One region of the Roseburia rectibacter genome, then DNA from elsewhere that is predicted to be linked to it. Evidence: riboswitches for the same ligand, from Rfam matches in the RefSeq annotation. Region 1 holds a riboswitch; the other holds the start of a gene.

Region 1 (16,232 bases):
AAAGCTTCGCGTCTGCATCCCCCTGTTTTACAGTTATTCCTTCTTCATCCACGCAGTAATGCAGGCTGTTCTTCAACACCTCAGATGCTGCAATACGCTGTTTTGAGCGAAGATAAAGTGTGACCGGCATATAAAATAAGATCAGCACTCCAAGCAAACTGCCAAGAACTGCATAGGACAACCCGCGTTCACTATATTTCGTACCTGCCGCAATAAAGCAGATCACTGCTGCGATCACGGAAATCCATCCGGATGCACCGGTATAGGTCTGGTACATGTTAAAACGAAACATATCCTTTGCGGTCAATGTTATATCAAATTCCAATCTCATCGTCAATCCCCCGCCATTTTAGAATCAGCTTAGTATAACATTTTTTGAAAAAAAAGAAAAGACGCATTTCCTGCGTCTTTTCTCCTGAAAAACAAAGTTGCTGTTTTACTGATACCGGCAAATACCGAAATCAGCTTCACTGCTTATGACTGTCTTCCTTTTAAAATCGGAGAAATGTGTTTGTAAGTCACAAATGTAATGACTACGGAAAACATTCCTTTGACAAAGGTAAACGGCATGTTAAAGCAGATCAGGCACTGTAAAATGCTCTTCATTGACGGAGCGATCAGCTGATATGCTCCGAGTACTGCCTCCTGCGGCATGAAGTTGTAATATACCGGATATACAAGGAAGTAGTTAGAAACTACACTGAAAGCTCCCATGATCACTGCTCCAAGTACGGAACCGATGAGTGCGGTCGTTCTTGTCTTTTTGTATTTGTAAAGAAGTCCTGCCGGCAGTACAAATGCCACACCAAGAATAAAGTTTGAAAGTTCTCCTACGCCACCCGTAGATGTAATGAACAGATGAAGAACATTCTTAACCAGACAGATGATCACGCCACAGAGCGGTCCCATGGCAAATGATCCGATCAGTGCCGGAAGTTCTGAGAGATCCATCTTGATAAATGACGGCATAAACGGCACGGAAAAATCCAGAAACATCAGGATATATGCCACTGCTGAGAGCATTGCTGTCACCGTCAGATATCTCACATTGACTCTTTTTACGGTTACTGTTTTGTTTGTTGCATCCATTTCACTCGTCTCCTTTTCTCTTTCGGAAAATATACGAGGGATTGTAAGCGTGTTTACACAATAAAACCCCAGATGTACAAATCATCCGGGGTTCTCATGTAACAGAAACGTCTTTGCTGACGTCTTATCATTCACATGCTTATCTTCTCTCATCCAGACTATACTGTCGGTTCCGGAATCTCACCGGATCAGCTGCCTTAGCAGGTCACGGACTTTGTAAATGAATCTGATCCTATAAGATCAGCACTCTCTACGTCACCGTCGGTCGGGAATCTGCAAATCTTACTGCATCACCCTGCCCCGAAGAATTAATATTATTTTTTTCGTGTTCTATTGTATGCATCTTTTGCGTATCTGTCAACCATTAATTTTCATGGTCAGTGCAATACGCTGTTTTTTCAGATCAACATCCAGTACTTTGACCTCAACAATATCACCGACACTTACCACCTCAAGCGGATGTTTGATAAAGCGGTCACACATCTGTGAAATATGTACCAGACCATCCTGATGTACTCCGATATCCACAAATGCACCAAAATCAATGACATTCCGGACTGTTCCTTTCAGAATCATTCCAGGTTTTAAATCTTTCATGTCAAGCACATCACTGCGCAGGATCGGTTTTGGCATATCCTCTCTTGGATCACGCGCCGGTTTTTCAAGTTCTTTTACGATATCCTGCAGTGTGATCTCGCCTACCCCAAGCTCTTCCGCCAGTTTTTTATAATCGGATATTTTCCCTGAAATGCCGTCTAATCTGCGTTCTTTCACATCATCTGTCGTATATCCGAGACGCTCTAACAGTGTCTTTGCTGCTGCATAACTTTCCGGGTGCACACCTGTTGCATCCAGCGGATTTTTTCCATCGTTGATGCGCAGGAAACCTGCACACTGCTCATATGCTTTTGGTCCTAATTTTGCAACTTTCAAAAGCTGGTTTCTCGCCTCAAAACGGCCATTTTCTTCACGGTATGCAACAATATTTTTTGCAACTGCCTTGCTGATGCCGGAAATATATTCAAGCAATGATGCCGACGCAGTGTTTAAATCAACACCGACTCTGTTTACGCAATCCTCTACAACTCCACCGAGTGCTTCACTTAGTTTTTTCTGGTTCATGTCATGCTGATACTGACCTACACCGATGGATTTCGGATCGATTTTTACAAGCTCCGCCAAAGGATCCTGCAGACGGCGTGCCATGGATGCTGCGCTTCGCTGTCCAACATCAAACTGCGGAAACTCCTCCGTTGCAAGTTTACTTGCAGAATAGACAGATGCCCCTGCCTCGTTGACGATGATGTACTGCACTTTCACCGGTATCTCTTTTAATAACTCTACAATAACCTGCTCGGACTCGCGGGATGCTGTACCGTTTCCAAGCGAGATCAGCGTAATATGATATTTTGAGATCAGCTTCTTTAAAACTGCTTTTGCTTCTTCTACCTTATTCTGTGGTGCGGTCGGATAAATGACTGTGGTATCAAGCACTTTTCCGGTCTGATCCACCACGGCAAGTTTACAGCCGGTACGGAATGCCGGATCCCAGCCAAGCACAACCTGTCCTGCAATTGGAGGCTGCATCAAAAGCTGCTCTAAGTTCTTGCCAAATACTTTGATTGCCCCATCCTCTGCCTTTTCGGTCAGGTCACTGCGGATCTCACGCTCAATGGCTGGCGCGATCAGACGGTCATAGGCATCTTCTATCACTTCTTTTAATACCGGAGTTGTCTGTGGATTGTCACGCACGATCACCTTTTTTTCAAGATATCGCAAAATATCCTCGACCGGTGCCTCAATTTTTACTGTTAAAAATTTTTCATTTTCTCCACGATTTAATGCTAAAATACGGTGCCCTGCAAGTTTTGCTACCGGCTCATCAAATTCATAGTACATCTCATAAACAGACTCTGCCTCAGGATCTTTCGCAGCAGAAACCAAACGTCCTTTTTTAACAGTCAGATCACGGATACGGCTTCGGTAATCTGCCTCGTCTGAAATACTTTCTGCAATGATATCTTTTGCTCCTGCGATCGCATCTGAGGCACTCATCACTTCTTTTTCCGGATCAACAAATTTTTCTGCTTCTTCCTCTAAAGATGTATTTAACATCTGCAGGGTAATGATACTGGCAAGCGGCTCTAACCCTTTTTCTTTCGCGATCGTTGCCCTGGTGCGGCGTTTTGGTTTATAAGGACGATACAGATCTTCCACCACGACCATCGTCTCTGCCGCTAATATCTGTGCTTTTAACTCATCGGTCAGTTTTCCCTGTTCCTCGATGCTTGCAAGAACCGTCTCTTTACGCTCTTCGAGATTTCTTAAATAAGTCAGTCTCTCATATAAGTTACGAAGTACCTCATCATTGAGTGCTCCGGTTGCCTCCTTACGGTAACGGGCGATAAATGGAATTGTATTTCCCTCGTCGATCAGCTTTACAGCTGCTTCAGTCTGATTTTTACGGATTCCGAGTTCTTCGGAAATCTTTGCAATAATATCCATAGCTGCTCCTTTTTCTTTCACCGGTCTCCATTTTTTCTCCGGCACAGTATATCTATTATAGCGAAATATCCACATGGATTCAAGGTGGCGTTGTTTTTTTCCACATTGCATGATACACTATTGTTAGTATTTGCAAGAATGGAGATTTTTATGGATCATCAATTTTACAGACCAATGCCAGACCGGCGTTCAAAACATATGGAAAATCTTTCCTTTATCATGGGCATCATTGCACTATCAACATTTTGTCTGATTTATCCTGCACTGATCTGCGGGGCACTCGGCATTGTATTTGCACTGCTCTCACGCGGCGGTGAGACAACTTTTAGCAGCCGTGCCAAACTTGGACTTGCTTTAAGCAGCGTAGCACTTGGTATCATTATTCTGCTGTTAATCTATTCCGTCGTATTCGCCAACGTTTATTATGGCGGCATTGAAAATATGATGCGGGAGAGCTGCAAGTCTTTAGGAATTGATTATAATATGCTGTTTCCGCAGAATTGAGTTCTGATATTTTAAATAAATAGCGGCTTTAAATTTTATAAAAGATTTATACCCCAGAAAAACCGAACCAAATTTTTTATCGCACAGTTAACAATAAGAATCGCAAGTCCGATCCAGAGATACCGGTCTTTATAGTGCATTGCAACTGATAGTTTATGCTGTGAGAGCCGCTCAATTGTCTGGCTGATCAGAAACCATCCACATAATACCGCTGCGTATAACACAAACGGATGCTCAAAAAATGATATCAGAAAATGTCCCTGAAAGAGGGCACGTACCGCTCTGGTTCCTCCGCAGCCCGGACAGTAATAGCCGGTTACGGCGTGGAACAGGCATGGGTAGAGATAGTTTTCAATACGAAAGCCAGTTATTTGAGAAATGAGCAGATACATGCAGCAGATGGCTGCGCTGCTCAGACCAAGAATATATAAAATGTCATCTATTTTTTTCTGTTCATAAGTGTTTCTTTTTTCCATTCTCCACATTATATCAGAAATCCGTATCTATACAACCCCCTGCCACCTATGCTATAATTTATTCTAATCGCAGCAGAACTGCTGTATGATCTAAAAGGAGTTATTCACTGAATGAAACGCACATCAAAAGAACTCAAACGTATTGCACGTGATATTTTAAATGACAGATACCGTATTCCTATGGCAGCTTTTGTTGCCACAACACTGATCGCAACTGTGATCGAATCTCCTTTTTCCTTTTCCATGGGCGATAATCCGACAAATATGCAGCTTGTGATCTCACTGATCGCAGAACTTCTCATATCCGTTGTCAGTTTTGTATTAGGATGTGGTGTAGCAAAAGTCCATCTGTCCATGACACGCGGAAATGATTTCAGACTTCGTGATATTTTTGATCCATTCAAAAGAAATACCGACCGCTTTTTTATCGCAGGATTTATATTTTTGCTGATGATCTTTGTCTCCATGCTTCCTGTGATCGGCAGTTTTACTTATGCAGTAATCGTAGATTTTTCACTTACTTCTATTGTGATCACAATAGTAACCGGTATTCTTTCCCTGATCTTAAGCTGCTATTTTATGCTTACCTATCATTTTATCGGATATATTACGCTCGATCATCCTAAGTTAAAATGCCGTGAGGTATTCAAAGAATGCAGACTTCTCATGCACGGCAACCGTATGCGTCTGCTTTATATTATGCTCAGTTTTATCGGATATGGGTTATTAATTCTCTGCTCGTTTGGCATCGCATCCCTCTGGGTTGTTCCTTACCAGACAGAAACACTCGTTATTTTTTATCTGGACTGTACCGGAGAATTGAACCGGATTCCAGTCCGCAGTTATACAAATACTGATACAACCCAATTTTGATTCCACAACGCACTTTCCATCGAAGGTGCGTTTCTTATGGGATAAAACCGCAAAACAAAGGAGGAAAATCTTCTGCTCCTGCATAGGCAGTCGCATTTTGCTCCGCAAAACAAAGGAGGATTTTATGAATCAATCTAATCAGAACAATGAACCCATTCGCGATGCCTCAGTACTTGGCATGCCAAAGATGCTGCTGCTCGGTCTGCAGCACATGTTCGCCATGTTCGGCGCAACCATTCTTGTCCCGATCTTAGTCAACAGTTACTTCGGGGAAGATGTACTGCATGTACAGGTCACTTTGATCTGCGCCGGTATCGGCACCTTATTTTTCCACTTCTGCACCAAATTTAAAGTTCCGGCTTTTCTTGGTTCTTCTTTTGCATTTTTAGGTGGATATGCAACGATCGCTTCCATGGATTCCGGTGTGTTTGCCGATATGTCAAATGCTGACAAACTGTCCTATGCCTGCGGCGGAGTTGTCGTTGCCGGACTTTTATATCTGATCCTTGCACTGATCATCAAACTTGCCGGCGTCAAAAAAGTCATGCGTTTCCTGCCACCGGTCGTTACCGGTCCGATCATTATCTGCATCGGTTTAAGCCTTGCCGGCTCTGCTGTAAATAACGCATCCAAAAACTGGCTTTTAGCACTGATCGCACTTGCAGTCATTATCATTTTTAATATCTGGGGAAAAGGAATGTTTAAGATCATCCCGATCCTGATGGGTGTTATCATTTCCTACTGTGCAGCTCTTATCTTTAACGCACTTGGCATGACAAATGCGGATGGCTCTGCAATTCTCGATTTTACAAATATTGCGGCAGCTTCCTGGGTTGGTGTTCCTGCATTTTCCATCTGCAGATTCAATATCTCTGCCATCCTTGTGATGGCTCCGATTGCTCTTGCAACCATGATGGAACACATCGGAGATATCTCCGCAATCTCTGCAACTGTAGATCAGAATTTTATCGAAGATCCGGGGCTGCACCGCACATTGATCGGAGATGGTCTTGCAACTGCACTCTCGGCATTCTTTGGTGGTCCTGCCAACACGACCTACGGTGAAAATACCGGTGTTCTTGAATTGAGCCGGGTTCACGATCCGAAAGTCATCCGTCTCGCAGCATGCTATGCGATCATATTAAGTTTCATTCCAAAAATGGCTGAGGTGATCGGTTCCATGCCATCTGCGATCATCGGTGGTGTCAGCTTTATGCTCTACGGCATGATCTCAGCGATCGGTGTCCGGAATGTAGTAGAAAACCACGTTGATTTTACAAAATCAAGAAACCTTATCATCGCAGGTGTCATCTTTGTATGTGGTCTTGGTTTTTCGGACGGTCTTACTTTTACCGTTGCCGGAACTTCCATCACACTCACATCCTTAGCGATCGCTGCGATCGCAGGTATTCTTTTAAATGCGATCCTGCCAGGTAATGATTATCATTTTGGCAAAGATCCAAAGATCGATGCAAACCGCGGTCTTGATATGATCCCGAATCTGCATGAAGATACAAGCTATGCAGATGACGAGGAGTAAATAATCAGTTGTAATAAATAAAAATGCGGTATCTGCAAACACACGGATACCGCATTTTTCTTTCTTATGATTTTCACCTGTTACATTTTTTATCTGCTAAATATAATGAATCTTAATCACGCCAAAATTCGCCGCTCCGCGCAGATACAGTGCCGCAACACTGCTTCCTTCACTGTGTCCTATCGCTTCCACTGCTCCGAAAGAATGTCTCAGTTCATTCTGTACTTTCCATTCTTTTGGAATATAAAGATTGGTCTCTCCAAAATTGTTTTCCACCTCAATTGATGCAGCATCCCCTGCGATCATTGCATTATCAAAATAAACACTCATGCTTCCGAAATTGTTTTCAAGCCGCGCATCACAGAAATGATCCGAATTGATATAACGAATCGCAGAACCAAAATTATTTTCACAGCGGATATGCTCTCCGCTGCACTGTTCACTGTCTGATGCACCTGTTTTTTCATCCCAGTTTATCGTTTTTTCCCAGGAATTTTTCTTTCTCCGGACATCTTTAAAAATCATCGAAAGTCCAATGCTTAAAAGCAATGCTGCACCAAGTATCGTCCAGTTTGTCAGATTCAGTCTTTCCAGGCCAAGAGGTTTTCTGTAAATAATACAGATAAATGCAATTGCAAACGTCATGGAATAAAAGTTTACTTCTCTTATTCCATCCACGAACAGCCAGACAAACATGATCGTCATAAAAATACCGGGTAAACCAACACCGATTTCAATCCCGGTACTGCTGGTCACTAAATATACCGCTGCAAGAAATACAAAAAACAGTCCCCATGCAATATTTTTCTTTTTCATTGACATAACCTTCTTTCTTCTAATTTTCTGATCAATGGTTTGTAATAATACCTTGACACATATACTTTTTTGTGTGTATTCTCAAATGCCACAACGCTCGACGCCGTCAGATTCCGGTTGATGGAAAAAATATGGGTGGTATTTAAGATTGTCGACTTTGACACTCTCATAAAAAATCCAGGAAGAATTTCCTCAAGTTCATACAGTTTGTATCTTGCCTCATACAGATTATTCCCCGTATGTGCCACCACTCCACTGTCTGCCGTCTCAAAAAACAATATGTCGTTCATCGGCAGATAATACTCGGTATTTCCTTTGTATAGAACCATCTTCTGAACTGCACCAGCCGCTTCACTGACTGCTTTTTGTATGGCTGCGATCTGTTCTGTCATACCACGGCAGCGGATGATGACTTCTTCCTCTGCCACCTGCTCATCCATTTCGATTTTGATTTTCATACTAATCTCCATTCTTGCGCTGCTTTTAAGCGCATCACAAGTTTGTGCGAAGCACAAATCTTGCGTATGAAAAATCTTTAATTTTTCATATCATTCTCCAGTACTGTACTGCTTTTCATCTGCAACCCATTTTTGTACTTAAAGCAAACCGGTTTTCTTTCTTACTGACAAGATCATTATAAAAAACGAACCACCTGATGTAAATGTTTTTACACCAAGTGGTTCGTTTTTCTATGGTAAGTGGTAATTATTTTACATGATACGGTTCATTGCAGAAAGTGCTCTGACTGCTGTCTGCAGGTAAGGATTTTCTGTCTCATAGAATTTTCCTTCGTCTGCCTTTTCTGCAAATGCAGGATCTAACGGAATCTTTCCAAATACCGGAAGTGTCAGCTCTGCTGCAACATCCTCAATATGGCTCTCACCGAATAATTTGATCTCCCTGCCACAGTCCGGGCATTTTAAATAACTGAAATTCTCGATCAGTCCCAGTACCGGAACATGCATCATTTCTGCCATATTGTATGCCTTTTTGACAATCATCTGCACCAGTTCCTGCGGTGAGGTAACGATCACAATACCATCGACCGGAAGTGACTGGAATACCGTAAGCGGCACATCACCAGTTCCTGGCGGCATATCAACAAATAAGTAATCAATATCTCCCCAGACAGTCTCATTCCAGAACTGTTTTACCACACCTGCGATCACAGGTCCTCTCCAGATGACCGGGTCTTCCTCATTATCCAAAAGCAGATTGACGGACATTACTTTGATACCGTTTTCTGCTTCAAGCGGGATCATTCCCTCCTCTGTACCTACAACCTGACCATGTACACCGAGCATTTTCGGAATGGATGGTCCTGTGATATCCGCATCCATGATGCCAACTTTATAGCCGGCCTGTTTCATTGCACATGCAAGTGATGCCGTCACAAACGATTTGCCGACTCCACCTTTTCCGCTGACAACTCCGATTACTTTTTTTACATTGGATGATGGATTCATCGGTTCTTTTGCGATTCCGTTTCCACCTTTTGCTTTGCTCGGACAGCCTTCACAGCTCTCCCTGCTACAGCTTGATGCGCTGCTGCAACTACTATTTTCTGCCATGTCTCATACACTCCTTTTTATCTTCATTCCTGCAGATATTTTATTCTGCCCAATCTTATCTTTCTGATTCCTGTGCCCGCTTTTTAAATATCTCCTGCAATGACTCCGTATAAGGTGCCCGTGCGATTCCGTATTCCGTCACAATTCCAGCGATCAGTTCATGATCTGTCACATCAAATGCCGGATTAAACACCTTTACATCCTTTGGTGCCATGCGCTCTTTGTACCACATCTCAGTCACTTCCTCTGCCGGACGCTGCTCGATATTAATATCGGCTCCCGTCTTTGTATTAAGGTCGATCGTTGAAGTCGGTGCACAGATATAAACCGGTACATTATAATATTTTGCTACTGCTGCAACCACGGATGTTCCGATCTTGTTTGCCGTATCACCGTTCGCTGCCACGCGGTCGCAGCCGACGAATACTGCATTGACCCATCCATTTTTCATAACCGTTGCAGACATATTATCACAGATCAGGGTAACATCCACTCCGGAGGACTGTAATTCAAATGCCGTCAGTCTTGCCCCTTGTAACAGTGGTCTTGTCTCATCTGCAAACACTTTAAAATGATAGCCCTTTTCTTCCCCAAGATAGATCGGTGCTGTTGCCGTGCCATACTTGCTGGTTGCAAGCTGTCCGGCATTACAGTGGGTTAAAATGCCATCTCCCGGTTTTACCAGTGTCAGACCATATTCGCCGATCTTTCTGCAGACACGGATATCCTCCTGCCAGATCTCTATTGCCTCTTCTTTTAAATATTCTTTGATTCTCGCCACATTCTCATCGGCATGCGCTTCTAAAACGCCCTGCACCCGGTTAAGCGCCCAGCTTAAATTAACCGCTGTCGGTCTTGCAGATTCTAAATACTCTTTCTGTTTTATAAACTCATCATGAAAAGTATCATAATCTGCCGCGCCGCTCTGTTTTGCCAGAAGATAGATTCCAAATGCCGCTGCAACCCCGATCGCCGGAGCTCCCCTTACCTTAAGCAGGTAAATGGCATCCCAGATCTCTTCCGCTGTCTTTAAAGCGATCAGCTCTATCTTTCCCGGAAGTTTCGTCTGATCGATGATAATAATTGCATTATTTTCATCATCTAAGCGCACCGTATCATAATTCATGATATTGTCATTTTCTTTGCACTGCTGCATCTTCGTGACCTGTGCCTTTCTTCTTTTATCCACTTCTTTTTATTATACACGCTAAAGAAACAATTTTAAAGTCTGACGCCGGTACTTTTTAAGAAACAAAAAAGAATGGAACATTATCTGCCCCCTTTTAATGCTCTTTTCTTTTCTTTTCATACATTTTAACATCTGCACGGGATCTCGCCGCTTCGAAATCCATATCCTTCTCTGCATCAAATCCGGCAAAACCATAGGCAATCTGTATCTTTGGAATCGTATGGCTCTGATTAAACTCCTGCTGTTCCAATTCAAGTTCTTTCAGTCTTTCTTCCAGATCAAAACCACCCCTGTTTTGAATGACAGTGCAGAACTCATCACCACCAATGCGGTAACATCTTCCATGGCTGCCAAATACACGCGAAATGATCTCAGCAGCATTTTTGATATAAGAATCACCCATCGCATGCCCCATCGTATCATTGCAGTGTTTTAAATTATTCAGGTCAAATGTCACGATCAGTGTTCCATCTGCCTGTTGTTTTTCTTTTACCCATTCATCATAAGAATTACGGTTATACAGACCGGTCAGCACACCAAATCTTCCAATGATATCTGTCTTAATCCCAGGATTCCTGTCAGTTGAAGCAGCATCTGAATAACAAAATTAAGATATGCCATGACACAGATCGTCTCTGAAATCCATCTGTCTTTTATTTTCCAGAAACACTTCATAAACTGAACAAACGGCGGTATCATCAACATCAGTGAAACTGCCGAAACAAATGCACATGCCGTCCGGCTTGGAATCAGGATCGTTGCCATCTTTGTTTCATTAAAAGACCATATCCCCGTCAATAACGCAAAGACACCAAAATATGAAATATCACGTTCGATTGGAACTCTTTTATGCGCCATCAGCCAGTATCCGATTAAAACAACACCCACCATAATTTCGAGCAGGCTGACAATAACCTCGGCTCCTGAACTGTATAACAAATATTTATACATCCGTCCGGTATCCCCGGCATAAAAATCAATCTTTTTCTGACGGACCTGCGGATATGCTGCCCGGACGATTACAGTAAGTTGTTCTGTCTCTGACGGTACATCCACAAAATTCCATATCACTCCCGGCGAATTACCAAAAAACGAGTGTAACTGTTCCACCGAATAGATCAGCTTGTCATCCGCATATACCCAGACAGCCATATGCGATGTAAAAAAACGCACACAATACCCTGTATCACTTATTTCCTGCGTAGAAAATACAATACGCATTCGATATCCTGTTTTTTATCTTATTCTTCAAATCATGTCCTCTTTATGTACTGCTTTTTCCACAAAAAAATCTTGAAAAAATAGAAGGCCTGCTCTTTTTTTCTTCTTCTTTTTTGGGAAATCTTTCTTCTTCTGAATAATCCGGTACCCAGTCAACGAAAAAAAATCTGTCATCTACATCTGTTCTGCCATTAAAATGCCTGCACATGTCTTTAATGACTTCCATCATCGCATCTGCCATTTTCTCTGCATCCTGTGCCATGCGGTCACAAAATTCCATTCCACGGTCCGGTCCTTCTTCCCCCCAGATACAGTCATCTCCAAGCACTCTTAATTTATTCAGACGATCCCTCTGATCCTTGACAGTGCTGAAAAAACGGCTCACTAAAACATTATGCTCTTCTTTGTCGGTATAACATAAAAACTCTTCTAACAGTGTACCTTCCGAAAATCCGATCTCGTAATAATCATTATAAAAGCGGCATATCCGCTCTGCCGTTTTACGGAACAAAATCCCGCTCTGCTGTGGTTCCTTCCAGTAGTGCTTTTCTGCTTCCACAAGCTCTTTGTAAATTTCATCGTACGCAGTCTTGATTTTCGGATCTTTTATCTCACATTCCATCATAAAGTCAAAATTCATTTCTGTCTTCCTCCGCAAAGTTCACTCCAGATCACATTCTTTAAACGTCTTGTCAATGATGTCGTTCCCGCATCCTTAAGCTGCATGGTAAGCAGCATCGTAAGACCGTCTTTTGGGCTGTTGCAGAAATATGCCCCAAGCCATCCATCCCAGCCATATTCTCCTATTGAAGTAAACAGTGGGGATTTTCCAGGGTCTTTCTGGATTCTCAATAAATTGGCATAGGTATATCCGCGAATCCCCTCCCAGCACTGATCTAATACTTCCTGCTGCCAAGGCATTAATGATCCATTTGTCATATATCGTACTGTCTGCGTTTTTAATATCTGTTTTCCCTGATAAGAGCCATCCTGCATTAACATTGACGCAAACTTCGCATAATCATCTAACGTTGAAACCAGTCCTGCGCCACCCGATTCAAATGCCGGTTCCTGTTTCATTGCATTCATGATACCAAGATGATCTTCCGTATAAAGTTTTAGTCCATCTTCCGTCCTCTGGTACACTTTTGCAAGACGGTTCTGTTTCTCCTGCGGCACATAAAATGCAGTGTCTTTCATGCCAAGCGGCTCAAAAAATTCTTCTTTTAAAAATTCTCCAAAAGACTTTCCACTGATCACTTCAATGACTGCTCCAAGTACATCTGCAGATGTACCATACTGAAAACTTTCTCCCGGCTGGAACTGAAGCGGTATCAGACCAAGACGGTTTGCAATCTCCTGCGTAGTCAGCGCATCTTCCAGATATAAATGTTCTTTGATACGGTCAAAAAGTTTTTCCGTCTCCATGGAACAGACGCTCGTGATATCTCCACCATACATCAGACCTGATGTCATATTGAGCAGATCACAGATTCTGACCGGTTTCTCCGCCGAAACCAGTTTTCCTCCTTCTGCAACGATCGCATTGTGAAATCCCGGCAGAAATTCTTCCACAAAAGCTCCCGGATCAAGAAGCCCCCGCTCCATTAAAAGCATGGCAGCAGCAGATGTAACCGGTTTTGACATGGAATAAAGCCGTACTATGGTATCACGCTCATATTTTCTGCCTGCTTTAATGTCTGCATGTCCGCCTGCTGCAAATGCCTTTTCCTTTCCATCCTGTATGACCAGAATATTCGCTCCGGCAATCTCCTTTTTTTCTACTGATTTTTCAATCAGTTGTTCCAGTTTCTGACTTAATTCCATTGAAGTTTCCCCATTTCCACACATACTGCTGTAAAAAATCCGATAAATCATATCGTGCTGTTAACGCACTGACAACCGCTGCCATTCACACATACTGTATACACATCAGATCAATATTTCCCTTAACACTTTCTCATCTGCAGTGACAGATCCCTGAATCATTGCCGCACTTCCGCCACCTCGTGCACCGGTTTTTTCGCGGAGCAGGGCGGCAATCTCCCTGCAGTCCTTTGTTTTACTTCCGATGATAAAATTATAACCACCGTCTTCTTTTTCCACAAAAATACCGCAGATCCCGTCATGTGCTTCCACAAGCCCATTGATGGCATTACGCATGACCGGTGTATCAAGATCTGTCTCAAACAAAAGCACATTTTCCTGTTCTGCTGGAATCTCTTTGATCTTCTGATCAATGAGTTTCTGCTTTGCCTGTGCCAGTTTGTATTTCAGATCCTGGTTGGACTGTTTTAATTTTTCCACAAGCTGTGGAAGCAGCTCCTGATTCGCAGAAAGTGTACCGGAAATTGCTGAAATGATCTGTGATTTTTTCTGTTCCTCCTCTAAGGCACGAAAACCGCTTAAAATACTGATTCTGACACCACCTTTATAATTAGAAAGGCTCTGTACATTGAGTGTTCCGATCTCACCTGTACGCTTTACATGCGGTGCACAGCAGGCACAGACGTCCACGCCGGGGATCGTCACGATACGCACCTGTCCCTCGATCTCGATCTTACTGCGGTAATCAAGTGCTGCAAGTTCTTCTTTTGCCGGATAAGTAATTTCCACAGGGAGATTTTTTACGATCACATCATTGACTGCCGTCTCTATCTCTTTGACCTCATCTGCGGTCAGGACACCATTAAAATCCATTGTAACTATATTGTCGCTTAAATGAAATCCGACATTGTCATATCCAAATCTGCTGTGTACGATCCCGGAAAATATATGCTCACCGGAATGCTGCTGCATATTGTTAAAACGATGTGTCCAGTCAATCTTTCCATGTACATTTTCACCAACAGCAAGCGGTTCTTTTAAACTGTGTGTGACCACATCTTTTTTGATCTGTACATCAGTCACCTCTATGCCGTTTATCGTTCCTTTATCAGGACTCTGACCGCCTTCTTCCGGGAAGAAAAGTGTCCTGTCCAATACAACATGGTAACCACTCTCATCTTTATCATGATATGCCTCACAGGATAAAACTTTTGCATCGAACTCTACTGCATATGCATCCTGATCGTATAATTTTTCTGTCATATTCTTCCTCTTTTCTACTACAATACTGGTGTAAAATCCTCGGTGTCTCCGCAGAAAAGTCCGCCTAAAGAAGCCACGATCTTTTGCATTGCATTCTTTGCGATATCAAATTCTTCCGGTTTTATGGTAACAAGAAATACACACTCACATCCATGTTCTTTCGCAAATGCCGCTGTGATCTCATCTTTTGCCGGAATCTCTGTCTGTTCAATATCAAGCGTTGCTCCATCACTTAATCCTACTTCCAATACACCAGCATCCTCCCAGATCTCTACCTCATAAGATGCTGTTATTGTATCATCATTTGCATTTGTAAGCACATCAAAAATATGACGTACTGTCACATTTTCAGGTGCAAAATATAACCAATCGCCCGGCATATGATTGTTTTCTTTTTTGCTTTTCTTTGGTTTGCTCTGCTGTTTCATCGGATTTTCCTCCGTTTTCTTACTCTGCACTTCGGGTAAACAGTAACATTCTGTACTTTAGTATAGCATAATCTGACATTTTTTCTACTGACATTTCTATATTTTTCTTATATAATTATAGATAATAAATATCATATATCCGGGAGCGGGCACTCCCCTTATATGAAACGTACAGGAGGCACACAGTATGGAAGCATCAAACGTTTATTTTACATCTTTTAAAGCAACAGAGCATGAAAATCTGCTCCAGAAATTACACCGTCTTATGAAAACAGCCGGTTTTGAAACGATCGATTTTACTGACAAATACGCAGCGATCAAAATACATTTCGGTGAATATGGCAATCTTGCATTTCTTCGTCCGAATTATGCCAGAGTCGTTGCCGATTATGTCAAGGAACTAGGTGGAAAACCTTTCCTCACTGACTGCAATACTTTATATGTCGGCAGCCGTAAAAATGCCTTAGACCATCTTGAGACAGCTTATGTCAATGGATTTTCCCCTTACCAGACCGGATGCCATGTCATCATCGGTGACGGCTTAAAAGGTACGGATGAGACGATCGTTCCGATCGACGGTGAATATGTCAAAGAAGCAAAGATCGGACATGCTATCATGGATGCAGATGTTTTTATTTCCCTGACGCATTTCAAAGGTCACGAGATGGCAGGTTTTGGCGGTGCACTCAAAAACATCGGCATGGGATGTGGTTCAAGAGCTGGAAAAATGGAGCAGCACTGCGATGGCAAACCAAGTGTAGACCAGTCCTTATGTGTCGGATGTGGTGCCTGCAGCCGGATCTGTGCGCACGGTGCACCACAGTTTAAAGATCATAAAGCATCAATCGATCATGATAAATGTGTCGGATGCGGGCGCTGCTTAGCTGTATGTCCGAAGGATGCGATCGCTGCTGATTACAATGATTCCAT
Region 2 (16,232 bases), 1.1 Mb from region 1:
GAACTTGAAAATGATACAATGGAGCTTGTGGAGGAGCCTTATAATATCACATCTGTGATCAATGATGTGGTAAATATGGCACATGTGTGGAATAAAGAAAAGAATCTTGAGATCATTGTGGATTGCGAGGCAGATATCCCGAATAATCTGCTTGGGGACAGTCAGAAGATCTACCGTATTATTTTAAATCTGATTAACAATGCGATCAAGTTTACGGATGCCGGAGGTGTCATTTTGTTTGTTGGCGCCCGCAAGGAACCATATGGTATCAATCTCATGGTGAAGGTAAAAGACACCGGAATCGGCATGAGTGAGAAAAATATAGATGCACTGGAAAATACATACAATCAGGTAGATACAACACGCGACAGACGAGCCGGAGGTGTTGGTTTAGGACTTGCGATCTCACGCAAAATGATCGCAAAGATGAATGGACATATGCATATCGAGAGTGTTCCTGATGTGGGGACAACCGTTTCCATTATCATACCGCAGAGAGTACTGACGGATATGCCGCTTGTATCTGTACGTGATGCAGGGGATAAAAAGATCGTTTTTTATATGAATCTCGAAAGATATCGCTTTGGGCAGCTTCGTGACGGTTATCTTGAATGTATACAGAGGATGATCGATCAGCTTCATGTAGATGCTGTGCGCTGCTCTACGATGCATGAGTTAAAGAACCGTATCGAACATGAAACATTTCAGTTCCTGTTTGTTGCGGATGTGGAATATTTTGAGGAACAGAGTTACTTTGACAGCCTGACCGACAAAATGAAAGTAGTTGTCATGGCAAACAGGGATTGTGATCTGCAGAAAGTCGGATCAGAAGTACAGCTTATTTACCGCCCAATCCATGTGTTCTCAATTGCCACTGTTTTAAATGGCGAAAAACTTCAGCAGGATGCTTATGATGAAAGGTGGCACCATGACAGATTCCGCATAAAGGGAGCAAAAATTCTCGCTGTGGATGACAGTGCCATGAATTTAAAAGTTGTTTCAAGCCTGCTTAGCCATTATGGAATTACGATCGATACGGCACTAAGCGGCAAAGAAGCCATAGAGAAAATAAGTGACAGAAGCTATGATCTTGTGTTTATGGATCACATGATGCCGGAAATGGATGGTGTGGAATGTATGCACAGGATTCATGAACTGCCGGGATTCAGGGAGAGAAAGATACCGGTCATAGCACTGACTGCCAATGCGATAGGCGGAGCCAGAGAGATGCTGATAAGAGAAGGATTTGATGATTTTGTTGCGAAACCGATTGAAAAGTCAGCAATGGAACGTGTCCTCCGCAAATATTTAAGTGCATTTATTGAAAAAGATACAGGGGAAGCAGAGAAAAATAAAACGGAAGTGACTGAGAAAATATCTGGTCAGTCCAAAGAGGAACAGAGTAGAAGTAGTGAAGTATCCGGCGAGTCAGAAGAAAGACAGAATGGAAGCAGTGAAGTATCCGGTGAGTCAGAAGAAAGACAGAATGGAAGCAAGGAAGTATCCAGCGGGTTATCAGAAGAAGAGAATTTTGAGGTGGCAGGTATTGATCATAAGTTAGGACTTTCCTATTTTGACGATAATGAAGCGGATTATATGGAGATCGTACAGTGTTTTTATGAACAGGGAAGAAGCCAGATCCAGACACTGCAGGAGTTGTATGATAAAAAAGACTGGGAAAATTATAAGATCAACATACATTCTCTGAAAGGACAGAGCCTGACGATCGGCGCAAAAGATCTTTCTGCAAAAGCAAAGAGAATGCAGGAAGCATGTGAGCATAAAAATGAAAATTATATCATACAAAACCATGTGGAGCTGATAGCAGATTATTGTGCGATTCTCGATGGACTGTCAAAATATGTAACGGCAGAGGGAGAAGAACAGACCTTGCTACAGAAATTAGCGGCTGCGATCGATAATTTTGATCAGGAGGAGGCAATACAACTGCTGGAAAACGTAAAAAATGAAGCAGGCAGTTCACTGACGGATTCGGATGCACAGATCATCACTGATATGACAGAACAGATCGGATTGTTTGATTTTTTCAGTGCGGCAGAAACATTAAAAAAATGGGGAGGTGACGTGCAATGAATAAGTTAAGTGACAGAATTATCCGGGTACTGATCCGGAAAGATGTTTCCATTCATGCACAGTTATTCCGGTTTATGTCACTGCTTGGAACGATTGCAATGGCAGTAGGCGGAGTTTATACGCTTGCCGAAGGGATGGAAATAAAAAATGTTATTGCATTGTTTGCCGGGGCATTTTTTATGGGAGTGCTTTTCTGGGCGGGAAAGAAATTTAAGCAATATGATATCTGTTCCTTTATTCTGATGCTGGGACTGAATGGGATTTTCCTGCCGGTTACATTTATGCGTTCCGGGGGTTTAAAAAGCGGTATGCCGCTCTGGTTTGTACTCGGTTTTATCTCACTCTTTTTTCTGCTCCGCGGAAAAGGACTTATTGCGGGAACAGTCATAACGATCATTGCAGATGCGGTCTGTTTTTATATAGCGATGGTTTATCCGGAGAAAATTGTTTATATGGAATCAGAATCTGTGGTTAACGTCGACATTATTGTAAGTACTGTTATAACTGTTTTTCTGACCTGTGCATTTATGTTTATTCAGATCACACTCTATGAGTATCAGCGAAAAGAAAATGAAAAACAGCAGGCAAAGCTAGTTGCTGCAATGAATACACAGAGCCGTTTTCTTGCCAATATGAGTCATGAGATCCGTACGCCGATCAATACGATCATAGGGTTAAATGAAATGACACTGCGGGAGGAGAATCTGTCGGACGATATTATTGAAAATGCCAATAATATCCAGAGCGCAAGTAAGATGCTGCTATCCCTGATCAATGATATTTTAGACCTGTCGAAGATCGAGGCTGGAAAAATGGAGGTTGTTCCGGCACGTTATGAGACAGGTAAGCTTTTCAGTGAGATCGTAAATACGACCTGGATACGTGCACATGAGAAAAATCTGGAGTTTTGTGTCAACGTATCCGAAAAACTGCCGTCAATGTTATACGGCGATGAAATGAGGATCAAACAGGTTCTGACGAATATTTTAAGTAATGCGATCAAGTACACGCAAAAAGGATCTGTTACGTTGTTTGTGGAAGGGGAGCAGACAGGGACGGATGAAATCCTTTTAAAAATGTCCGTGATCGATACCGGTATGGGAATCCGGCAGGATGATATGAAATATCTGTTTGACAGTTTTAAACGGGTCAATGAGGGCAATACGAAAGGAATCGAAGGAACAGGACTTGGACTTTCCATCTGCAGCCAGCTCGTAAATCTGATGGGCGGTCAGATCACGGTTGACAGTATTTATCAGAAGGGTTCCACTTTTACGATCACGATTCCACAGAAGATCGTGAATGCTGCACCGCTTGGAAATCTCAACTACAACAGTTCATCGAGACATCAGAGGTCTTCCTACAAAAAGAGTTTTGAAGCTCCGGAAGCAAAAGTACTTGTTGTGGACGATAATGATATGAATCTGCTTGTTGCCAAAAAGCTGCTCCGGGAGACAAAAGTCCAGCTTTCCTTAGCACACAGCGGAATGGAATGCTTAAAGCTGACGGCGAAAAATAATTATGATGTGATCTTTATGGATCATATGATGCCGGAAATGGATGGAGAAAAAACCATGGATCTGGTACGCAATCAGGAAGGCGGATTCTGCCGGAAAACACCGATTATCGCCCTGACGGCAAATGCAATGTCAGGAGCGGAAGAGAAGTATCGTAAAATGGGATTTTCCGATTATCTTGCGAAACCGATCAATGGCATTCTTTTTGAGGCAATGCTGCTTCGTTATCTGCCGAAGGAGCGTATTGAATATATGGTTGCTCCGGATGAGATCAGTGAAATGGACGGATTCCGTATTTTAGGGCAGAAGAAAAAACAGAAACTGATCATCAGTACAGATAATGTGGTAGATCTGCCGAATGATGTGGTAAGGCAGCTTGGAATACCGATGATGCATTATTTTGTAAACACGGAATACGGTCATTTTGAGGATATGGTGGAAATCCATTCGGACAGCCTGCTTTCTTATATTGAAAAAGATCAGTATGCAAAATCAGAAGCACCGACAGTCGGGGAGTATGAGACATTTTTTGGAAATCTGCTTGAGGAGGCAGAGCAGGTGCTTCACATCTGTATTGCTTCCGGATCGGGAAAGGGATTTGAGAATGCAGGAAAGGCAGCAGCCGGATTTTCCCATGTGCAGGTCTATGATTCGGGACATTTATCCAGTGGCACAGGACTGATGGTAATGCAGGCGGCAAACATGTCATTGAAAAACAGGGATATGGATGAGATAATACAGAAGTTAGATGAGATGCAGAAAAAAGTGCAGACAAGTTTTATACTTGACAGTTCTAAGCAGCTTTACCGCAGCGGGCTCTTAAATAAGCAGGTTTGGAAACTGACAGAGATGCTGCAGTGTCATCCGGTTTTGTCACTGCACAAAAAGAAAATAGTGCCGTCCGCGATCTTTTTTGGTGATACGGAGAATGTTTATAAAAAATATATTCGTGCGCAGATGGCGCGGTTTGCCTCCATTGATCAGAGAGTTTTGTTTATAACGTCTGCAGGGTGTTCAAAAGAGACGAAAGACATGATCTTAGAGGAAGTGCAAAAATATAAGCAATTCGATCAGGTATACATGCAGGAGGCATCGGCGGCAATCACGAGTAACTGCGGAGCGGGGTGTTTTGGACTTATTTATATGTTAGAGTAAGATTTTAATGGTGCTGTTTGCATCATAAATATAGTACGAAAGGAAGGATGAGGAATGAAAAGTGTAAAGAAAAAGATAACGGCAATGTTGATGGCAATTCTTCTTATATTTAGCGGGAGCATGATCGCAGTGGATGTTATGCAGCCAGTCACTGTTGCAGCGGCATCTGCTGTAAAGCTGAATAAAACGAGCCTGACGATGACAAAGGGAAAGACATATCAGCTTAAATTAAGACCGGCGCAGAAAAAAGTGAAATGGTCATCTTCAAAGAAAAAAGTAGTCAGCGTTTCAAAAAGTGGAAAACTGACTGCAAAAAAAGCAGGAAAAGCAACAATTACGGCAAAGGTCGGGAAAAAGAAATATACCTGCAAAGTAACGGTAAAAAATAAGCCGGCGGCTGTTCTGACAAAAGCAGATAAAGAGAAAGCAGAAGTTCTAAAGCTGATCAACAAGGAGAGAAAGGCGCAGGGAAAATCTTCTCTGAAAATGAATGATACCTTAAATGCTGCAGCAGATAAGCGGGCAAAAGAGCTTACACAGCTGTTTTCGCATACAAGACCAAACGGAGAGAGCTGTTTTTCTATTTTAAGTGAAAAGAAGTATCAGGTAAATTATCGCAGTGCAGGTGAAAATATTGCGGCAGGTTATACCGATGCAGCAGATGTTATGAATGGATGGATGAACTCACCGGGACATCGTGCTAATATTTTAAGCGATTCTTATGATCAGGTTGGAATCGGTTATTATTATGATGCGAATGCGCCATATCGTTATTATTGGGTGCAGATCTTTATGGGAAGCTGGTAAAAAAGTATTGACATTTTAAGAAAGAGTGTTATACTCGGACACATAAAAACAGAATATGATCTTCAGGGCAGGGTGAGATTCCCTACCGGTGGTATAGCCCACGAGCCGCAAGGCATGATTCGGTGTAACTCCGAAGCCGACAGTATAGTCTGGATGAAAGAAGATATGGATAAGCAGGATTGAAAGGATCGTTTTAAACGATCGGTAAGAATGCATACAAGGCTCTGGAATAGTTTTATTTCAGAGCCTTTTTGTTTGTGACAATAGAATTTCGCAGAGCGTGTATTCTATCGTCATGAATCAACAAAGATTGCAGATTCTGTCTTGCAGAAAGGGGAATGTATTCATGCAACAGGAAAGATATATGCGCCGTGCAATGGAACTTGCAGAACTCGGCAGAGGATGGACAAAGACAAATCCGGTGGTTGGTGCGGTTCTTGTAAAAGGGGACAGGATCATCGGGGAAGGCTATCATAAAAAATTTGGCGGACTTCACGCAGAGAGGGAAGCGCTGGCGGATTGCAGGAGCAGGGGAGAAGATCCGGCGGGAGCAGACCTTTATGTGACATTAGAACCGTGCTGTCATTACGGGAAAACGCCTCCATGTACACAGGCGATCATAGAAGCTGGCATCAGCCATGTGTTTGTCGGGGCGAAAGATATTAATCCACTTGTGGCGGGAGGAGGAATCCGGCAGTTAAGGGAGCAAGGCATCCTGTTGACGGAAGGAGTTTTACAGGAGGAATGTGAGTACCAAAATCGGGTATTTTTTCATTATATCCAGACAAAACTGCCCTATGTGCGGATGAAATATGCGATGACACTGGATGGAAAAATCGCATCGGCATCTGGAAAATCGCAATGGATCACCGGAGAGGCGGCAAGAGAACAGGTACACCGCATGCGGCATGAAATGACCGGAATCATGGTTGGGGCAGGCACGGTAATCGCGGATGATCCAATGTTAAACTGCCGTCTGCCGCAGACAAAAGACCCGGTCAGGATCGTTTGTGATACGACACTGCGGATACCGCTTAAGAGCCGTATCGTGCAGACCGCAGAGGAGCAGAAGACCATCATTGCAACCTGCTGCCAAGATGAAGCAAGGATCAGGGAATATCAGAAATATGCATGCCGGATCATAGTGACAGAGCGTGCGGATGGAAAAGTAGATTTAAAAGAACTGATGCGGCAGCTTGGAGCAGACGGGATCGAGAGTGTATTACTTGAGGGCGGTGCCATGCTGAACTGGTCGGCGTTAGAAGCCGGAATCGTCAATGAGGTGTATGCGTATGTGGCACCGAAACTGTTTGGCGGTGCAGATGCCAAAAGTCCGGTTGCAGGAATGGGCGTGGATCATCCCGATGATGCGTACCATCTGGTCAATCAGAGGATACAGCAGGTGGGGGAGGACATTCTGATCACCGGGGAGCTGAAAAATAAATGAGAGGGAAATAGATACATAAGGTTTGAACATACTGTAAAAAGGCAGGGAGGGGAGGAAATTTGTTTACAGGAATTGTGGAAGAGGTCGGAAGAATCATAACAGCGGACCGGAAAGGCAATTCTGCCAGACTGAAAATAGAGGCAGAAAAAGTATTGGAGGATATCAAAATTGGTGACAGCATTGCCGTCAACGGAATCTGTCTTACCGTGACATCTTTTGGAAAAAACTATTTTACCGCCGATGTGATGCACGAAACGCTGCGGAGGTCATCGATTGGAGAAGCAGCGTCAGGCAGCCCGGTGAATCTGGAGCGCGCGATGGCGGCGAACGGCAGATTTGGCGGTCACATCGTGACAGGACATATTGACGGAACCGGAACGATCTGTGAAGTCATATCAGATGAGATCGCGATTTATTATTCCATTAAAGCGCCTGAGAAGATCATGCACTACATTGTTGAAAAGGGTTCTGTCGCAGTGGATGGGATCAGCCTTACCATTGCAGAAACGACACAGACCACTTTTATGGTGTCTGTTATCCCACATACGGCGCAGTGTACGGTTTTGGCTCACAAAAAGGCGGGGGATAAGGTAAATCTGGAAAATGACTGTATCGGGAAGTATATAGAACATTTTTTGAACTGGAAGGAAGAAAAAATAACGGAGAGTAAGATCACGAAGGAGTTTTTATTTTCTAATGGATTTTGAAAACTCAGAAAAATCAAGTGAAAGTTCTTGTATAGAAAGGGAGAAGTATAATGAGAGAATTTGATACAGTGGAACAGGCATTAGAAGAATTGAAAAAAGGAAAGATCATTCTTGTGACAGATGATGAAGATCGTGAGAATGAAGGGGATTTTATCTGCGCGGCAGAGTTTGCAACGACAGAAAATCTGAATTTTATGGCAACACATGGAAAAGGACTGATCTGCATGCCGATGTCAAAGGAGATCTGTGAAAAATTAAGACTCCCGCAGATGGTGGCAGACAATACGGATAACCATGAGACCGCATTTACCGTATCGATCGATTATGTCGGCACAACGACTGGAATATCGGCGGAGGAACGCGGTATGACGGCAAGGCATTGCATCAGTGAGGATGCAAAACCGGAAGATTTTCGCAGACCGGGACACATGTTTCCACTGCTTGCAAAAAAGAATGGTGTGTTAGAACGTAACGGTCATACAGAAGCAACCGTTGACCTGATGCGTCTTGCCGGATTAAAAGAGTGTGGTTTATGCTGTGAGATTATGCGTGAGGACGGAACAATGATGCGTACAACAGAACTTATGGAACTGGCAGAAAAATGGAATATCTGTTTTATCACGATCGCGGCAATTCAGGAGTACCGCAAAAAACATGAGAAACTGGTAGAGTGCGCAGCAGTCGCAAAACTCCCGACAAAATATGGAGAATTTAAAGCGTATGGTTATCAGAATATTTTAAACGGGGAACATCATGTTGCGCTGGTAAAAGGTGAGATCGGAGACGGAGAGGATGTGCTGTGCCGTGTACACTCCGAGTGCCTGACGGGAGATGTATTCGGATCTCTGAGGTGTGACTGCGGGGAACAGCTTGCTGCGGCAATGGAACAGATCGAAAAAGAAGGCCGCGGAATCCTGCTTTATATGCGGCAGGAGGGAAGAGGCATCGGATTACTGAACAAGCTGCGCGCCTATACATTGCAGGAGGAAGGAATGGATACGTTAGAGGCGAACCTTGCGCTCGGTTTTGCGGGGGATGAGCGGGAGTATTACATCGGAGCACAGATTTTAAAAGATCTCGGTGTAAAAACGCTGCGGCTTCTGACCAATAACCCGGATAAAGTTTACCAACTGAAAGATTATGGCATGGAGATCAAAGAGCGCGTGCCGATCCAGATGAAGGCGACACCGTATGATCTGTTTTATCTGCGGACGAAACAGGAAAAGATGGGGCATATGCTTCGTTTTGAATAAGAGGATAAATATAATATTAAGTATCTATGGTGTCAACCTGACATCAACATTATAAAAAAGGAGATAAAAAAATGAACGTTTTAGAAGGAAAATTAACAGGAGCAGAGGATATTAAGATTGGGATCGTGGCAGCGAGGTTTAATGAATTTATCGTGTCAAGACTGATCGGGGGTGCACTTGACGGGTTGAAGCGTCATGATGTACCGGAGGAGCAGATTGATCTGGCATGGGTGCCGGGAGCGTTTGAGATACCGGTGATCGCAGAGAAGATGGCGGCAAGTGGAAAGTATGATGCAGTGATCTGCCTTGGGGCAGTGATACGCGGGGCAACGAGCCATTATGATTATGTGTGCAATGAAGTTTCCAAAGGGATTGCAAGCGTTTCCTTACAGAGCAAAATTCCGGTTATGTTTGGCGTTCTCACGACAGATAATATTGAACAGGCAATCGAGCGTGCCGGAAGCAAGGCGGGAAATAAGGGATATGAATGCGCTGTGGGTGCGATCGAGATGGTGAACCTGATGCGTGTAATGAAGAAGTAAAGAAGAGCCCAGGCGGTGCCAGATGTTTCTGGATTCTAAGCTGCCTTAAAAATGGTTCGTTCCCGGATTCTAATACCTAAAAAGGGAGCATCCCAAAGTTTGTGTAAACCTCCAAACTGATGTAAGATAAAATTACTCAGTTTGGAGGTTATTTTTATGGCAAGAAGAAAAGACAGCCCAAAAACTCCTGTATAATGCAGATATGGGCAGAATCCGGAAAATCGGCTCTGCCCATTTGTAACTATTCACAAATCTTATATCAGTTTTTAGCGTTTACACAAAACTTGAAACGGTCTCGGGGCTGTCGCACTATCTGATTAAAATCAGCAGTGTCTCAGCTCCTTTTTTATAGATTTTTTCTATATCTTGAATGATTGCAAAACTGTATTACTGACTCAAGGTTCGAACCACATCCTTATATCGTTCCGATTTGCTTACTTTATCCTCTTTTGTGACACCGTAATATCTGTATATATCTTTATAGATACTCTGAAAGTTTTTAACCACCTTTTTATTTCCACCAGCCCCACCGCCAATATATGCATATTTTTTTTCGATAACAATATACATGGTATCATTGATATCATCAAATGCTTTTTTGAATTTATGAAAGTCAATATCAAATTCTGTCGAAGGGATTTCCATTGCCCTCTGCATTCGATCCTCGCTTTGCCTGATATAAGCCTCCACATCTTTTGGCGATTCGCTCTTTAATTTAGGACAGGCAGTAGATTCTCCTAATAATTCTGGAGCATATTGAATGATAAAAGAGGCTCTCATCTGCTGATATTCTTCTGGAAATTCTTCAGCATCCTTATCGACTTCAGCAAACCCATATCTATTTACGATATACTCTATTACTTCATCCAAACTATGACCTTCACATGAAAGGGTTTTATCCACATAGAACCGCTTAATTTTATTTTTTGCTCTTTGAATTTTCTGTTTTAGAGTAAGTTTTGCATTTTTCTTAAAAAAAATGGAGGTCGGTCCATCGGCTCCTCCAATAACAGAAACTGCGCTCGCGCTTTTTTTCATAAACACCTGTCCTATTCAAAATAAAATTTATCATCCTAATAAACTGGAAGTTTTCTATTGTTCTTTATACTTCCTTTCAATGCACAAACTATAAACCGCCATGATTACTATTGTTTCTATCATTACACCCAATACTGACAGTAAAATAAACGGAGAATTCTGTCCTGAAAGCAGCGGCAATCCCAATGCAATCAAAATCACTCCATAAATAACAAACAACTTACCAACAGCACGATTGTAACCCGCGATATCATTTATAGATATAGGTTTTATGTTTGCCCAAAAGCCAACCACTTTTCTTGAAAAATATGCGCTTATTCCAAGCCCAATGATAATAACGCCACCAATCGCCCATATAACAAACCCTATAATATTTCCCATCATAATATCCCTCCCAACAAAACCCGTCCCGCTAATTAGTTTTATTATAGCATATCTATGAGCCTATTCTACTCTAATATTATTTTTTGTATATTACCAGTTCGTCAAACATGAAGTTGTCGCTTTACTTTACTTCTGTTGCGTCTTAACCAAAATGCATTCGGTTACAAGTGCCATCGTTATCAAGGCTCCCACAAAGGTGAAATAACTCAATCCATACACCAACGGCAAAAGAGAAATAACTGTTGTAATAATTGAAAGAACAAACATAGAATTGAAAACTCCATTTTTCTTTAATGAAATCAACGACAGCAACAAGATAACAACAGTAAGTACGGCTGTAATAAGTGGAGCAAAATTTGCATAGCCAAACGGTATTGGACTAAAGTATGAGAATGTTTCTTTTACTCTTTCTGTCGGAGATGGAGCAAAAGTACAAACTGCCCCCAGCGGCAATATTTCTAACGCTATTGTTATAGCTGGCAAAACTACTAAATTGATTTTCTTCATGTTCTGTACCTCTTTCGTAAATACCGAGTTGTTAAACTCTTTCTCTGTTCCATCTTCTTGCCCTTCGGACAAGAAGTATCCCTCGCTCTAAAGAGCTCGGTCAATTCAGATTTTTATAGTACAATCTTTTTCCATTTCCTAATCTTAGTTCTGAAAGTTCCGAACGGAGCAACCGTATTAACATGTATAAACTTGTATACTTCCCAGACCGCTGTTTTGGTTGCTTCATCGGCCCACTTTCTCATATGTGGCTCGAATAACTCTTCATCGCTTAATGAGTCAATGATTTCATAAATCGAATTAATATTCTCATTCAGCATGTCTTTCAGCTCCTGAAGCGAAAGATGAGCATATGTATCTGTAAACCATTGATATAATTCGCCAAGCTGATTCCACTTAAAATTATCTGAAGGAGTCTTGACATGAAGACCTTTTCTTTCATCAGATTCCCATTTAATAACAAGCGTTGTCCAGCCAACCTGATAAGCAAGATTTTCTGCCGGAGTTCTGTCAACTTCCTCAACTCTCTTATCTTTTAATGATTCTGGAATAATATCGAATTCTGAAATGTACTTTGCAAAACTTTTATTTATCTCGTTCTTAAGTTCATCTTTATTCTCGTATGTTCTCAAAATACTCCTCCTCGGTTCTATGTCCCTTATTTCAGCAGTAAAACGCTATTCCGCTTTAGGTTCAAAGTCCATCCGACCGATGGATTTGATCAGGAAGCTCAAGATTCCGAAAGCTTATTTGTTATATTCCTGTTCTAATTCATCCGCTAAATATGCATCACTCATGCAGTGCATATCCGATACGCCGTCCCGCATCAGCTGATAAACCTCAGAATTGTAGAAAAAGGCCAATGCCTCATCTAATGAAAGACCCTGCTGTTTTGAAAAACGCTCGATGACACGACTATATTTTTTCTGAAGTAAAATCGGATTTGCCTTCATACTCTTTCACTCCCTTCAAAATGTAGCAAAGATAGTGCTTTTTCTGTGCGAAAACAACTTTGCAGATTCGGCTTTTCATATCTCAACCGATTGATAGCCTCTGCTTTATCAATCAATCCGTCAAAAAACAATTCCACAGTATTAAATACCTTATCATTAGCAACACCACCAAGCACAAGGTCATAATCTGTCATATCTTTTCCGCTACGACAATTCAGAATAAAATCAAGCCATTCCTCGGAATAGGAGTCAAATTTCAAAACTTTCAGTTCAGATTCTCGGCTCTCATCATATTCATATTTTGAAATAATACCGTCTTTTCCTCGGCGTTTGAATTTTCCACACCATTTTACAGCCTGTTCATACAACGGCGTGACATAAAAGCCTCTCCCAAAGTCTACGTTATGACGGGAATGAATCAAATCAGGCTGTGCGATTCCTAAAAAAGAACCATGGTAAAGAATCATACTTCCACCCCCTTTTCTCCCATCACATCAAGGAGGTCATCTACAATATATTCCCGGCTCTGCGTATGCAAAATTTCATATTCTGGCACAATATAACCGTTAAGAATATCGCTCTTTTCGGTAAATGCCTGATAAACGCGTTCCGCATCCACCCCTAACTTTGCCGCAACATTTTCAATGCAGAATATAGCAAATTCAAGTTCATTAGAATTTTTTATCTTCTCATCTGCTACCATACACACACCTCCTCATATTACATAATGCACTATACTTCTTTACAAACAACGATTTATTGATTCCATTTTAACACAGGACATAATGTAATCAAAATTATTTTGCAAAAAAACAAGCCCAATAGCAGCATCTTGCCACATATCGGACTTGTCTGTTATTTTGATTTTTTAATAAAGCTATCTGCCAAGTGTGTCAGAGATATTTTCGGAAGATTTCACTTCCGTGCTTTCAGAGGATTTCACTTCTGTACTTTCAGAGGATTTTACCTCAGTGTTCTCAGACGATTTCACTTCAGTACTCTCAGACGATTTTACCTCCGTATTTTCGGAAGATTTCACCTCCGTATCTTCGGAAGATTTCACTTCCGTGCTTTCAGAAGATTTCATATCTGTCTTTTCCGAAGAAGGCATGTTCAGATTCCATGTGGATGCAGGGACTGGTACTTCAGTTGTCTCGGTCGGATTTTCCGTCTCTGTCTCATGGATCACATCTGGATCTTCATAAACAACCTCATCAACTCCGGTACGAAGAAGGATCCCCTTTGAACCGAGAATATTTACGCTGATCGTATCTCCATCTTTTACGTTATCGAGACTGGTTGTAACAAGTGCAGAAGAAATGTAGTTGGTAGGAACTTTCTCGCCATTTACAAAGATCTTTGTATTCTTGGTAAATCTTGAACCGTACACAGCAAAAATATTGCGGTCAGAATTTTTGCGGAGATTGGAAATCGTAACATCCTCCACATCCATCTGAAGGTCAGTAGCAGGATAGGGATCCTCGCCGCTGTAAGTATATCTTTTGCCGTAAAGTAAATCATACTGCAGATTCTCAAGACCATTTAAGTATGTCTCGGAATTGCGCTGTGTCTGATGGTAATTAAACATGGTTCCTTCGTGGATACCTGCCTGATCTGTGATCTGGGAAAGAAGCTGGTAAGCGGTCAGATCAGCATCTTCTTTCGGAAGTCCCATATTATTCCAGGTGATATATTTTGTCTTGAAAATATCACCGGATTTCATATCAGAATCAGAAAGTCCCATGGTCGGAAGATGATCGCCGAACATTACGACGATGGTATCCTCACCACGACGGTCAACAGCGGAGATCAGATCGCCGATGAAATCATCTACCTCATGGATCATATTTACGTAATATTCCCACTGATTGTTTGATTCTTCTGTTGCTGCGCCGGTAACTTTGATTGCCGGATCAGTTAAAATCTTTTCGGTCGGGTAATCACCGTGGCCTTCTACGGTGATCGTATATACAAAATCGGACTGATCTTTTGTGGAATCCAAGGCTTTTACAGTTTCCTGAACCAGTACATCATCCGTTGGCCAGTTGCCGTTTGGTGTGTACTGTGTGATGTTCATCAGCTCTTTACTGGTAAATGTGTCAAATCCCATCATGGAGAAAGCATTGTTTCTGCTGTAAAAAGTAGCTGTATTATTGTGAACTACATGTGTTCCGTAACCGATCTTTGATAAGTCAGATGCAATACTTTCGCAGTCTGTCTGTTTTAAAATGGTTTTGTAAGGATATTCACCGGTTCCGAAATACTGCATGCTCATGCCGGTTAAAACTTCAAACTCTGTGTTTGCGGTACCTGCGCCGACAACCGGAACGGTAAGATATCCGGTCGAGTAGTTACTCTCTAAATTATGGAAATTCGGAATCGGATCTTCGGACATATTTAAAAAGTTTACTTCGTAAGGATCTGTAAATGACTCTAACAGGACACAAATGATATTTGGTTCGCTGTCTTTTGAAACTGTTGTCTGTTCCTTGGAAGAATTGACCAGAGTTTCAATCGCGTCGACAGTTTCCTCAGAATAATCATCCGGTTTGCTCATACCACGGCCAACCACGCTGGTGGAGAAACCGTATACAAAACCATAATCAGCATAACCCTGGGCAATGTTGGAAAAATAGGAAGCAAGGATGTTAGAACCCTGTGCAGCCTGTGTTGTGATCGGAAGTCCTACTAAAAGTAAGGCAGCAATCGCAACTGGTCCTAATACAAAATGACGTTTTCCCTGATATTTTGGCCCTTTTGCAAAAAAGAAACCTAAAAATACAAAAAATGCAACAACAACACCGACTACAAGAGTTGCCTCTTCTGCGGTAAAATAGTTTGTATTCTGCATTGCGAACAGGTCAGAGATACATTTTAGATCGGTGTAGCTGAAAGGTGTGACACGGTTTGAAAGGATCAGACCGTTGATTGTACCAAGAAACAGCCATAAACCACTGATCAGTACACGTAGCTGCGCCCTGCACCGGAACAGGTATACGATCGAGAGCGATGCAAATACGATAAATGCATTGTAAAGGTATGCAAGTGTGTGATTATGTAAGAAAGAGATGGTTGAAAGAAAATCTCTTCTTGAAATCACTTCGATCGCAAATGTCAGCATGCATGCTAAGATAAAATGAAATACTAATGAGTACTTGTTTAAAAATGCTATCATTTTATAATATTTTTCGCCGTGTGGCTTTTTCTTTGGTAATTTTGAACGGATAAGAGAAATCTTATCAAGACAAAGATGTAATTTTTCTTTCATGGTGACCTCCCAAAGTTTCGTATAATATCAAACTGTCTATCTTTAAATGGAAATGCTGTTGTTTTTGGTATTTTGTAAAAGGTACGTAAACCCTGTGTAAAAATATTATTTTTGACACTAAGAGAATATATCGCTTCTCAGGTAAAAAATCAATCGGAAAGATGAATAAAAAAGAATGAACAATCTGTGTTTTTCTATTGAATATGAATAAAAAATGAACAAAATATGTCCAAAACAGGTAAAAACAGGAAGAAAATTGGGATTGCAAGTGTGCAAATCTCCTATATAATAAGGAAAGAAGGTAATCAGATAAGCCCCAGATATTATAAAGTGCTGTCTGCACAGGCATATCAGGAAAATGTTGCGTCGGGAAAGGAGAGCCACATATGGGAGAGTTTACTCATTTTAATAAGGAAGGAAATGCGATCATGGTGGATGTTCATGCCAAGGATGATACCTACCGTGTGGCAGTGGCAGCCGGAAAGATATATGTCAATGAGGAGGTGTATGCGGCAATCAAGGGACATACCGCAAAAAAAGGAGATGTTCTTGGGGTGGCG

What was found. A riboswitch is a leader RNA that binds a small molecule or an ion and turns the genes downstream of it on or off. The one in region 1 is predicted to bind FMN.
Region 2: another riboswitch for FMN. It lies ahead of ribD (bifunctional diaminohydroxyphosphoribosylaminopyrimidine deaminase/5-amino-6-(5-phosphoribosylamino)uracil reductase RibD); the one in region 1 lies ahead of H8S51_RS04165 (ECF transporter S component).

What each region holds. Positions count from the first base shown of each region.
Region 1 is NZ_CP092473.1:869,816-886,047, reverse strand. It holds gene H8S51_RS04170 (YcxB family protein) at 1-331, opposite strand, end outside; gene H8S51_RS04165 (ECF transporter S component) at 475-1,089, opposite strand; FMN riboswitch at 1,227-1,401, opposite strand; gene H8S51_RS04160 (Tex family protein) at 1,447-3,594, opposite strand; gene H8S51_RS04155 (hypothetical protein) at 3,745-4,098, shown strand; gene H8S51_RS04150 (DUF2752 domain-containing protein) at 4,134-4,574, opposite strand; gene H8S51_RS04145 (DUF975 family protein) at 4,686-5,447, shown strand; gene H8S51_RS04140 (uracil-xanthine permease family protein) at 5,572-6,987, shown strand; gene H8S51_RS04135 (LiaF transmembrane domain-containing protein) at 7,084-7,803, opposite strand; gene H8S51_RS04130 (LytTR family DNA-binding domain-containing protein) at 7,800-8,261, opposite strand; gene H8S51_RS04125 (Mrp/NBP35 family ATP-binding protein) at 8,514-9,374, opposite strand; gene mtnA (S-methyl-5-thioribose-1-phosphate isomerase) at 9,430-10,530, opposite strand; gene H8S51_RS04115 (GGDEF domain-containing protein) at 10,658-11,098, opposite strand; gene H8S51_RS04110 (hypothetical protein) at 11,092-11,784, opposite strand; gene H8S51_RS04105 (hypothetical protein) at 11,828-12,424, opposite strand; gene H8S51_RS04100 (serine hydrolase domain-containing protein) at 12,421-13,611, opposite strand; gene H8S51_RS04095 (alanyl-tRNA editing protein) at 13,717-14,874, opposite strand; gene H8S51_RS04090 (hypothetical protein) at 14,892-15,302, opposite strand; gene H8S51_RS04085 (DUF362 domain-containing protein) at 15,490-16,232, shown strand, end outside.
Region 2 is NZ_CP092473.1:3,752,529-3,768,760, reverse strand. It holds gene H8S51_RS17270 (hybrid sensor histidine kinase/response regulator) at 1-2,094, shown strand, start outside; gene H8S51_RS17265 (DegV family protein) at 2,091-4,766, shown strand; gene H8S51_RS17260 (CAP domain-containing protein) at 4,821-5,573, shown strand; FMN riboswitch at 5,628-5,742, shown strand; gene ribD (bifunctional diaminohydroxyphosphoribosylaminopyrimidine deaminase/5-amino-6-(5-phosphoribosylamino)uracil reductase RibD) at 5,920-7,020, shown strand; gene H8S51_RS17250 (riboflavin synthase) at 7,080-7,727, shown strand; gene H8S51_RS17245 (bifunctional 3,4-dihydroxy-2-butanone-4-phosphate synthase/GTP cyclohydrolase II) at 7,778-8,980, shown strand; gene ribH (6,7-dimethyl-8-ribityllumazine synthase) at 9,052-9,522, shown strand; gene H8S51_RS17235 (hypothetical protein) at 9,910-10,560, opposite strand; gene H8S51_RS17230 (hypothetical protein) at 10,615-10,944, opposite strand; gene H8S51_RS17225 (hypothetical protein) at 11,071-11,451, opposite strand; gene H8S51_RS17220 (ClbS/DfsB family four-helix bundle protein) at 11,565-12,083, opposite strand; gene H8S51_RS17215 (DUF3791 domain-containing protein) at 12,198-12,404, opposite strand; gene H8S51_RS17210 (DUF3990 domain-containing protein) at 12,401-12,871, opposite strand; gene H8S51_RS17205 (DUF3791 domain-containing protein) at 12,868-13,107, opposite strand; gene H8S51_RS17200 (LTA synthase family protein) at 13,282-15,672, opposite strand; gene moaC (cyclic pyranopterin monophosphate synthase MoaC) at 16,059-16,232, shown strand, end outside.